3 regions of the Pseudomonas sp. 1 genome follow, and region 1 is predicted to be linked to each of the others. Evidence: riboswitches for the same ligand, from Rfam matches in the RefSeq annotation. Region 1 holds a riboswitch; each other region holds the start of a gene.
The links. A riboswitch is a leader RNA that binds a small molecule or an ion and turns the genes downstream of it on or off. The one in region 1 is predicted to bind cobalamin.
Positions count from the first base shown of each region.

Region 2: another riboswitch for cobalamin. It lies ahead of AC1MDC_RS14280 (TonB-dependent receptor plug domain-containing protein); the one in region 1 lies ahead of cobW (cobalamin biosynthesis protein CobW).
Region 3: another riboswitch for cobalamin. It lies ahead of cobO (cob(I)yrinic acid a,c-diamide adenosyltransferase); the one in region 1 lies ahead of cobW (cobalamin biosynthesis protein CobW).

Region 1 is NZ_JBWXMQ010000001.1:270,440-273,687, forward strand. Features, by position in the region: gene cobN (cobaltochelatase subunit CobN) at 1-832, opposite strand, end outside; gene cobW (cobalamin biosynthesis protein CobW) at 836-1,909, opposite strand; cobalamin riboswitch at 2,009-2,218, opposite strand; gene AC1MDC_RS01205 (2OG-Fe dioxygenase family protein) at 2,566-3,248, shown strand, end outside.
Region 2 is NZ_JBWXMQ010000008.1:166,725-169,972, forward strand. Features, by position in the region: gene AC1MDC_RS14280 (TonB-dependent receptor plug domain-containing protein) at 1-1,815, opposite strand, end outside; cobalamin riboswitch at 1,907-2,112, opposite strand; gene AC1MDC_RS14285 (DUF2790 domain-containing protein) at 2,308-2,565, shown strand; gene AC1MDC_RS14290 (LysR family transcriptional regulator) at 2,611-3,248, opposite strand, start outside.
Region 3 is NZ_JBWXMQ010000013.1:179,868-183,115, reverse strand. Features, by position in the region: gene AC1MDC_RS20335 (cobyrinic acid a,c-diamide synthase CobB) at 1-578, opposite strand, end outside; gene cobO (cob(I)yrinic acid a,c-diamide adenosyltransferase) at 575-1,186, opposite strand; cobalamin riboswitch at 1,268-1,493, opposite strand; gene AC1MDC_RS20325 (hypothetical protein) at 1,660-2,244, shown strand; gene AC1MDC_RS20320 (PQQ-dependent sugar dehydrogenase) at 2,310-3,248, shown strand, end outside.

The DNA.
Region 1 (3,248 bases):
GATGCGGCGCTTCGGGACTGGACTGAGCGAAACCGGTGGTGTTCAGGATCACCGAAGCGTCAACCTCATCCAGCCAGTCCTCGACCACCGAGAGGCAGCCGGGTTCTTTCAGACTGGCCACGGCGATCGGCAGCGGATTGAGTCCGGCCGCCTGGAGCCGTTGGCAGAAAACGTCGATAAATGCCGTGTTCGCCGCTTGCAAATGCGAGCGATAAAACAGCACCGCCGCTACCGGATGACCGGGCCGCCAATCGGCTTGCCAGTCACTCAGTGCGGCGGTGTTTTTGTTCGGGTGGTAAATCCCCGTGCGCGGCAGCGTCTGCGGCTCGCCCCACATGTAATCCCGCGCCAGCCAGCGGTTGGCCAGACAGCGGAAGAAGTCCAGCGCATTGCCCATGCCGCCCTGACGCAAGAATTGCCAGAGTCGGTCACGATCTTCGGCACCGACGGTGCTCAGGTCGCTGAGTTCCGGGTCGGGCCGGTCATCGCCCGGCACCAGAATCACCTGCACGCCACGCTCGGACAATTCCACCAGCCGCTCGACGCCATAACGCCAATAAGCGATGCCGCCGTGCAGCGAGATCAGAATCACCTTCGCGTGGCGCAGCACCTCATCGACGTACAGGTCAACCGATGCATGGTTCTGCACCTGCATCGGGTTGGCCAGGCGTACGCTCGGGTAATCCGCGGGCAGTTGCTGCGCCGCTTCGGCGAGCAGCGCGAGGCTGGAATCGCCGCTGCACAGGATCACCAGCTCGGCGGGGGTTTGTCCAAGGTCGGCAATGTTGTCATCCGACACGAAACCGCCGGGCTGAGTCCTGAGCAGGTGCATGGCTTAAACGCTGAGCGCGGCGCGCAGTTGCGCTTCGAGCTGGGCAGCGTCCAGTTCCTGACCGATCAATACCAGACGGGTGATACGCGCTTCATCGGCGCTCCACTGGCGGTCGAAGTGCTTGTCAAAACGCGTGCCCACGCCCTGGATCAGCAGACGCATCGGCTTGTTCGGGATGGCCGCGAAACCTTTGACCCGCAGGATGCCATGCTGGACCACCAGTTGCGTCAGCGCATCGAGCAGCAGACTTTCGTCGGCTTGCGGCAGTTCGATGGAGATCGAGTCGAAGGCGTCGTGATCGTGGTCATCGTGATCGTCATCGCCTTCACCGTGGTGGTGATCGTGGTGGCTGTGGCGGCTGTCGATGTGTTCTTCGGAACCGGCGCCCAGGCCGATCAGCACGTCCAGCGGCAGACGGCCGTTGCTGGCTTCGATGATTTTTACTGCCGGCGGCAGTTCTTCGGCGACTTCCAGACGTACGCGCGCGAGATCTTCAGGGCTGGTCTGGTCGGCCTTGTTGAGGATGACGAGGTCGGCGCTGGCCAGTTGATCGGCGAACAGTTCGTGCAGCGGGGATTCGTGATCCAGGTTCGGATCGAGTTTGCGCTGGGCGTCGACCTGATCCGGAAACGCGGCGAAGGTGCCGGCGGCCACGGCCGGGCTGTCGACCACGGTGATCACCGCGTCCACGGTGCAGGCGCTGCGGATTTCCGGCCACTGGAAGGCTTGTACCAGCGGCTTTGGCAGGGCCAGACCCGAGGTTTCGATCAGGATGTGGTCGAGGTCGCCGCGACGGGCCACCAGTTCACGCATCACCGGGAAGAACTCTTCCTGAACCGTGCAGCACAGGCAGCCGTTGGCCAGTTCGTAGACGCGGCCGGTGGCTTCTTCTTCGGTGCAGCCGATGGTGCATTGCTTGAGGATTTCACCGTCGATGCCCAACTCGCCAAACTCGTTGACGATCACCGCGATGCGACGGCCCTGGGCGTTGTCGAGCATGTGTCGCAGCAAGGTGGTTTTGCCCGAGCCGAGGAAGCCAGTGACGATGGTGACGGGGAGTTTGGCCAGTGTTTTCATCGGATGCCCTTTGGCAAGGTGGCGGGCATACGGGACGAGACCGGCAGCGCGGGTGCGTGCCTGGAGAGTTCGCCACCGGATCACCCCGCCCGGTTGAAAGTGAGAATCTGTGACGAGGCAGGTCTCCTGGCTGACGGTGTTCGGGCCTTGGCCCGGTATTCGCTGCGCCTTCCCGCTGGCTCTGGATTGAGTTGGCAGTGGCGTGGCAGCGAACAGCACCGTTCACAGTTGCGGGGGCAGCCGCGGCTTGGACCGCGTTCCCTTCTTAGCTTCGGCGTGGGCCGAAGAACCTCGAAAGCGCAAGGCTACGCATGCGCGCAAGGCGGGTCAACGTCTGCGGCAATTTCGTTATATGGACATCGTTCTTTAATATTTTGATCGAAAACAGTTCTCAGTTAAAAAATTAGTTGTAAGTTATCTCTTACATATCATCTAGCCACCAACTATCCCATCACGACGTTCGACCTTGAAATAGAGCGCTCGAACTCTCAAATTACATATCTTTACAAAAACCGAATTGATAAATTAAAACAAGATATGAAACATGAAGATTCAAAAGGACGCTGCACTCTACAAGAAAGGAATTCTTGCATGCCTGATTACTATCAGTATTCAACGCTTTTTATTCCTGCCCATCCTGCTTACGCGCCTGCAATATGAGCGCCGACAATGCATTGCGGCAATCTGATGGCACCGTATTGCAGGAACTGTCCCAACTACTGCGTAATTGCCACTACGCGCACAGTTATCAATATCCGGCGATCCAGGTCGGGTTGTTGGGGCACGATGTGTCTCAGGCGTTCAACGCGACCTGGGAGCATTTGCACCCCGATACCTACCTGAGCGTGGAGAACGGCATACGCCAACGGCGCATCTGCAAGTTCGAATATCGCCAACGTGAGCGCCAATGGACAACGCTGCAAGACTGCCATTTCTTTCAAGCCCAGGCCCACAACCCGCTGCTGGGCGGCGTCCAGCGCACCTACAGCCGCAGCGAGTCAACGTTTATCGAGTCTCCGGTCCTGCAAACCGTGCTCGCTGCCGACCTGGCGCTGATGGATCTGGCAGTCGGCCCGCGCGACTGGCTGGTGACCTGTCACCAGTTCCGCATCCTTTGCGACCGGCGTAATGCCGGCCTCGCCACACCCGAGGGCCGCCATCGCGATGGACACGATTTTGTCTTTCAACATCTGATTCAACGCCAGGGCGTCATTGGCGGTGAAAGTCGGATATTCAATGAAAGTGGCGACTGTGTATTCAAAGCAACTTTGACGGATTACATGGAAACAGCCGTATTGAATGACCGAATACTTCTGCACGAAGTTTCCCCACTGCAAAC
Region 2 (3,248 bases), on a different contig from region 1:
CTGATGGGCGCCGTCGAGATAGCGATAAGCATCGGCGTCCACCACCGAATAATGGCCGTATTCGATCTGTTTCGAGCTGATCACGTCGCGGATATAGCGGATCGCACCGCCGGCGCCCCACATCCGGTCGACCGACTCGTAGCCAATGCGTGAGCGGGCGAAAAAGCTTGGCACATCGTTCAGCGTTACTCCCGAGCGCGACTCGGTGAGGTTGCGGGTCATGTCGGCCTGCAGGCTCCATTGCTCGTTGAGCGCCAGTCTGGCGTCCGCTTCGAAACCGCGCATCTGCACCCGGCCCTGGCCGTTGACCCACTGGATGTCGTCGAGGGTGATCAGGTCGTCGATCTTGCGTTTGAACAGGGTGACGCTGGCGCTGAACTCGCGGTCGAGCAGCAGGCCTTTGTAATCCAGACCGAGTTCGGCGTTGCGGCTTTTCTCCGGTTTCAGATTACGGTTGCCCAACTCATCACCGGGCTCGTTGACGAACAATTGCTCGGCGTTCGGCAGTTTGTAGGCCGTGCCGTACTGGCCGCGCAGGGCCCAGTTTTCGTTCAGGTCATACAGCGAAGTGAGCATGCCGACCGTGGCGCTGTCGCCACCGCCCATGGCTTCGTGACGAATGCCGATGCTCGGGTGCCAGTCGGGCAGGGCGTCAATCTGCGGGCGCAATTGGGTATACAGCGCATGGGCTTCGGCCTTGTCGTTGTCGATGATCAGCACATCGTCCTGACCTTTGAACCACTGGTTGTCCGTGCCGAACACCAGTACGTGCCCGCCGGGCAATTGCGCCTTGCCTTCGGCCTGCACGCCCCAGTCGGTGAAGCCCCAGTAGTCGTTGTGATTGATGGTTCGGGTGCCGCCATTGGCGGTGTTGTTGATGCGCGTGTACCGGGTGTCCCAGTCGTTGATATGACCTTTGACGAAGTAGCTCAGGCGCTCGTTGAGAGTCTGTTCGAAGGTCGCCGTGGCGATCTGCTGGACGCGGTCGTTGGTGGTCTTGTGGTTGTCCACCGGGCGGGCGAAATCGAGGTTGGCGTCGGCGTATTGGTAGAACAGCTCCAGTCGTTTGTCATCGCCGAAGGACTGAATCGCCTTGCCGCCGAACGTTGTGACTTCATAGGCGCGTTTCTTTTCGGAGACGTTTTTCAGGTCGCGATTACGAAACGGCTGATAGCCGTCCGAGACGTTATGGCTGACATAGGCCAGCAAGCCCAGATCGCCAAAACCGTTGCTGAAAATGTTCTCGGCCCGCGCATCACCGGTGGTGCCGCCGAAGGTGTCCAGGCCCATGTTCACTTCACCGGAGGCTTTGCGGCTGTGCGGGCTGCGGGTGACGATGTTGATCACGCCCGACACCGCTTGCGTACCGAACAACAGGCTTTGCCCACCCTTCAGCACTTCGATGCGTTCGATGGCATTGGCCGGCAAAGTGTCGAGGTACAAACCGCCGTACAGGCGATTGTTCAGACGCACGCCGTCGAGCAGGATCAGCGTGTCGTCGTTGCGCCCGCCCAGCAGAGAATAAGTGCCGTAGTCGAACGGGCCGTTTTTCGGCGCGACGTACAGACCGGGAATGAACATCTGCATCACGCGGCTGACATCGGCGCTGGGGCCCGCGCGCTCAATCTGCTCACGGGTGACAATCTCGACCTTGCTGCCGAACTGCGCCATGTCGGCCACCGTGGTGGACTCCACGGACGGCGCGGAAACGATTTGCTGATGGAGTTCGAGCGGCGTGTCATCCGCCAGCAACAGGGGGCTGAACAGACAGCCGAACAACAGGGATGGAGCCGGAGTGTTGAAAGGTTTGATCATCGTCTTCTCGAAAGGATCTTCGCAGAAGAGCATGCAAGAGAAGGCATCGCGCACACGCCGACACCGGCCCATGCCCGCCCACCGCAGGAGTTTGCCAAAAGCATTTCAGGCCGGTCTCCGGGCTCGCGCGTCTGGACGCTTTCACCTTCCCATGGCCGTCTGGCCACAGTGGTGTGTCGAAAGCATCACGCGCCTACCGTTGCGGGGGCAGCACCGGACTTGTTCGAAAAGAACGTACCGGTTTCCCGTTTCACCCCATGCACGGCGGCATGGGACACCTGAAACAGGGCGGCATCTGAACATTCGGGTGGGCGTGCGTCAACCTGGACGGTCGATGGATGACGTTGAAGGCGGTTTTGCAGGCTTGATCCGATTCATACGAAATCCAGCAACAGTGTTTGTCCAACCCGCCGATATTTCCTCGCCACCCCAACCCTTAGCATCGTCTCCAACCCGTGAACAAACACGGTCCTCAACGAGACGGTGAACATCATGAGCTTCAAGAAAATCGCGCTGGTTTTAATGCTTGGCAGTTTCGGTGCACACGCTTACGCCGATAACACGGACGCGGCGAATATCCCGGTCGAGACCTACAGTTCTTCGACAAATCTGGATATCGAGCACGTCATCTCCATTACCGAACCGGCCAACGAATGCGCCCCGGTGCCGGTGCAGATGACCTACGAAGATTCCCATGGCGAGCGCCACGTTCTGCAATATCAGGTGATGGGCACTGGCTGTTCCAGTTGAGTCAGGTGCAGAGGATGGAGGGTCGACACTCCATACTTGCCACGCTCAAACCGCTTTCGCTCCAACCACGTCTTCATCCGATGCCAGTAACTGCGGGATCGACTGCTTCAGAAACTCAACCCAGGTCTTGATCTTCGCATCGACGAACTTGCGCGACGGATAGATCGCAAACAGGTTCAACTCCTCCAGCCGGTATTCCGGCAGCACCCGCACCAGTGTTCCCGCCCTCAGGCCATCCACGGCCGATGCGATCGGCTGAATGCCGATGCCCATGCCTTTTCCGATCGCGATGGTCATGCCGTCGGCGGTGTTGATGTGAAAGGGCGACACGGGAATGGTGATGGTTTCCATGCCTTCGGGCCCTTCGAAAGTCCAGTTCTCCACCGGCATTACCGTGTTGACGATGCGCAGACACTCGTGCTCGCAAAGCTCACCCGGTGTTTGCGGCAATCCGCGTTTTGCCACGTAGGCGGGCGAGGCGCAGAGGATGCTGTAGGTGATGCCCAGACGTTGCGCGACGAAGCCGGAATCCGGCAGGTCGCGGGCCAGCACGATGGACATGTCGAAGCCTTCTTCGAGCAGGTCCGGGACGCGGTTGGTCAGGGTCAGGTCGAACATCACCGTGGGGTGAATTTCCCGATAGCGGGCGATGGCGTCGATCACGTAGTGGTTGCCGATGGCCG
Region 3 (3,248 bases), on a different contig from region 1:
GCCTGCACCAGACCGAGATGGCGGCTCGGCAGTTCGATCCCGGTTTCCCGGGACAACGCGCCGTACCAGCGCAGGCCTTCGGTGAGGCTGCCTTCGAGCAACTGCGCATGACGCACGGTGCCGACACGGTTGGCCAGCACGCCGGCGAACGGCAAGTCCGGCTGATAGCGCGCCAGCCCCAGGGCCAATGCGCCGAAGGTCTGGGCCATCGCGGTGCCGTCGATCACGCCGAGTACCGGCACGCCGAAATGCCGGGCCAGATCGGCGCTCGACGGCGTGCCGTCGAACAAGCCCATCACGCCCTCAATCAGAATCAGATCGGCTTCGGCGGCGGCTTCCCACAACAGGCGTCGACTTTCCTGCTCGCCGACCATCCACATGTCCAGTTGATAGACCGGCGCACCGCTGGCGCGCTCGAGGATCATCGGGTCGAGAAAGTCCGGGCCGCATTTGAACACGCGAACCTTGCGCCCCTGATTGCGATGCAAACGGGCCAGCGCGGCGGTGACGGTGGTCTTGCCCTGACCGGAAGCCGGCGCGGCGATCAGGACCGCCGGGCAGTGACGTGGTTGATTCAAAGTTCGACGCCTTTCTGCGCTTTGATGCCGGCCTGGAAGGCGTGCTTGATCATGCCCATTTCGGTGACGGTGTCGCCCATCTCGAGCATTTCCGGTTTGGCGGCGCGACCGGTGACGATCACATGCTGCATCGGCGGACGGGCCTGCAGATCGCTGAGCACCTGATCCAGATCGAGGTAACCGTGCTTGAGGGCGATGTTCAGTTCATCGAGCACCACCAGACCGATCGACGGATCACGCAGCAGCTCGCGGGAGACTGCCCAGGCCGCTTCGGCGGCGGCGATGTCACGCTGACGGTCCTGTGTTTCCCAGGTGAAGCCCTCGCCCATTACATGGAAGCGCACTTGCTCGGGGAAACGACGAAAGAAAAGCTCTTCGCCAGTACTGTTGCGGCCCTTGATGAACTGCACCACACCACACTGCATGCCGTGGCCCATGGCGCGGGCGAGCATGCCGAACGCCGAGCTGCTTTTGCCTTTGCCATTGCCGGTCAGCACCAGCACCAGGCCGCATTCGTCCGGCGAATTGGCGATGCGCTCGTCGATCACGGCTTTTTTGCGCTGCATGCGCGCCAGGTGGCGCTCGTCGCGTTCGGGGGAATCAGTCATGGGGGAGCTCTCCGTTGAGGCTGGATAACGGCGGGCAGGCACAAGAATAGACGGCAACAAGCCTGGCATCGCCCACCGTGATGCCGCTGGATGGATCAGGCCGGTCTCCGGGCTCATGAGCGGCTTGCGCCTGGCTGCGCGCCTTCCCGCTTTTACGCAGTGGCATCAGACGCAGCTTTTACTCATTTACCGTTGCGGGGGCAGCGCCGGGATCGTGAGGGTTCATCACTTGGAGACCCGCCTCACCGGCTTCCCTGTTTCACTCTGTCGACATGCGCCACAGAGCACCTGAAACAAGCCGCGAAGGTTAGAGGGTTGGGGGTGGAGCGTCAATTGAAGAGGGTCTCGCACGGCGAATAACTGCCGCTGATCAATTAACTGACGCCAATCTTGTGCCACACTGTCAGCAGTGATATCAAAGAGCCATGCTTTTTGACTGCAGAGAGCACATCACAATAACAAGGGAGAGCACCATGCAAGGCATGATCATCAGCAATCCGCGGCTGGAATTCCTGCGCCCGGTGCTGGAACGCTGGTTTGACTGTATCGACCGCTACAACGCCGTGCGCGGCGACAATGACACTCCTTATTGGCACGACGAAAAAGCCAACCTCGGCCTGCTGTCCGCCGCTGCCTGGATGGCCGAATTGGTGACCTTGAGCGACACCGCCACCCGCAAACAAAACGAAGAAGGCGAGCGCAATGCCCGCGCCGACCTGTTCATTGCTGGCGCCGAAGATCGCGCCTTCATCCAGGCCACCCAACGCTGGCCGCGCGTCACCAACCTGAATCTGACGCAGGCTTTGGTGGATATCACCAGCGACGCCAGGCGCATCAGCTACGCCAGCGACCTGAAACTCGGCTGCCTGTTCGTCGCCCCGCAAAAAGCCCAGCACAGCGCCAGCCCGGAAGAGTTGCAGGACATGGTCGACGACCTGCAAAAGGAACACACCTGCGCCGTCGCCTGGTACTTTCCCTACGCCTACCGCAAATTGCGCAGCGAAGCCGGCAACTATCACCCCGGCATTGCCGTGCTTTTCAAGGAAGCCCGCGGCTGAGGGTTGAACCATCGGGCTTGTGCGCTTCTCTATGACTAAGAATGCATTCATAGGGAAGATCAGCAATGCGCAAGCCCCAGCTCGTTTTCGTCATCGTGCTCGCCGGAGGGCTCGCCGCCTGTGGGGAATCCTCCAGCCTGCAAGTCTCCGACGGCACTGGCCCGTCACCGAAACTGCCCGAACCGAACAAGACCCTGATTCCGACGGTGAACATCGCCCCGGCCATCGGCTGGCCAGCCGGCGCGAAACCGACGGCAGCGGCAGGTACTCAGGTGGCAGCCTTCGCCGAAAATCTCGATCATCCGCGTTGGCTGTATGTACTGCCCAATGGCGACGTGCTGGTGGCGGAAACCAACGCTCCGCCGAAACCGGACGACAGCAAGGGCATTCGCGGCTGGGTGATGAAAAAAGTCATGGGCCGCGCGGGTGCCGGTGTCCCCAGCCCGAACCGCATCACCCTGCTGCGCGATGCCGATCATGATGGCGTGGCCGAGACCCGCACGGTGTTCCTGCAAAACCTCAACTCGCCGTTCGGCATGACTCTGGTCGGCAACGATCTGTACGTGGCCGACACCGATCGCCTGTTGCGCTTCAACTACGAGCCCGGCGCGACCGAAATCAAGAGCCAGCCGATCAAGGTCGTGGACTTGCCGGGCGGCACGCTCAACCACCACTGGACCAAGAACGTCATCGCCAGCAAGGATGGCAGCAAGCTGTACGTCACCGTCGGCTCGAACAGCAACGTCGGTGAAAACGGCCTCGATCAGGAAGAAGGTCGTGCGGCGATCTGGGAAGTGGACCGCGCCACTGGCAATCACCGGATCTTTGCCTCGGGCATCCGTAATCCCAACGGCCTGGCCTGGGAGCCACAAACCGGCGCGCTGTGGACAGCCGTCAACGAGCGCGACGAAATCGGCAGCGATCTGGTGCCGGACTACATCACTTCGGTCAAGGACGGTGGTTTCTATGGGTGGCCGTTCAGCTACTACGGCCAGCACATCGAC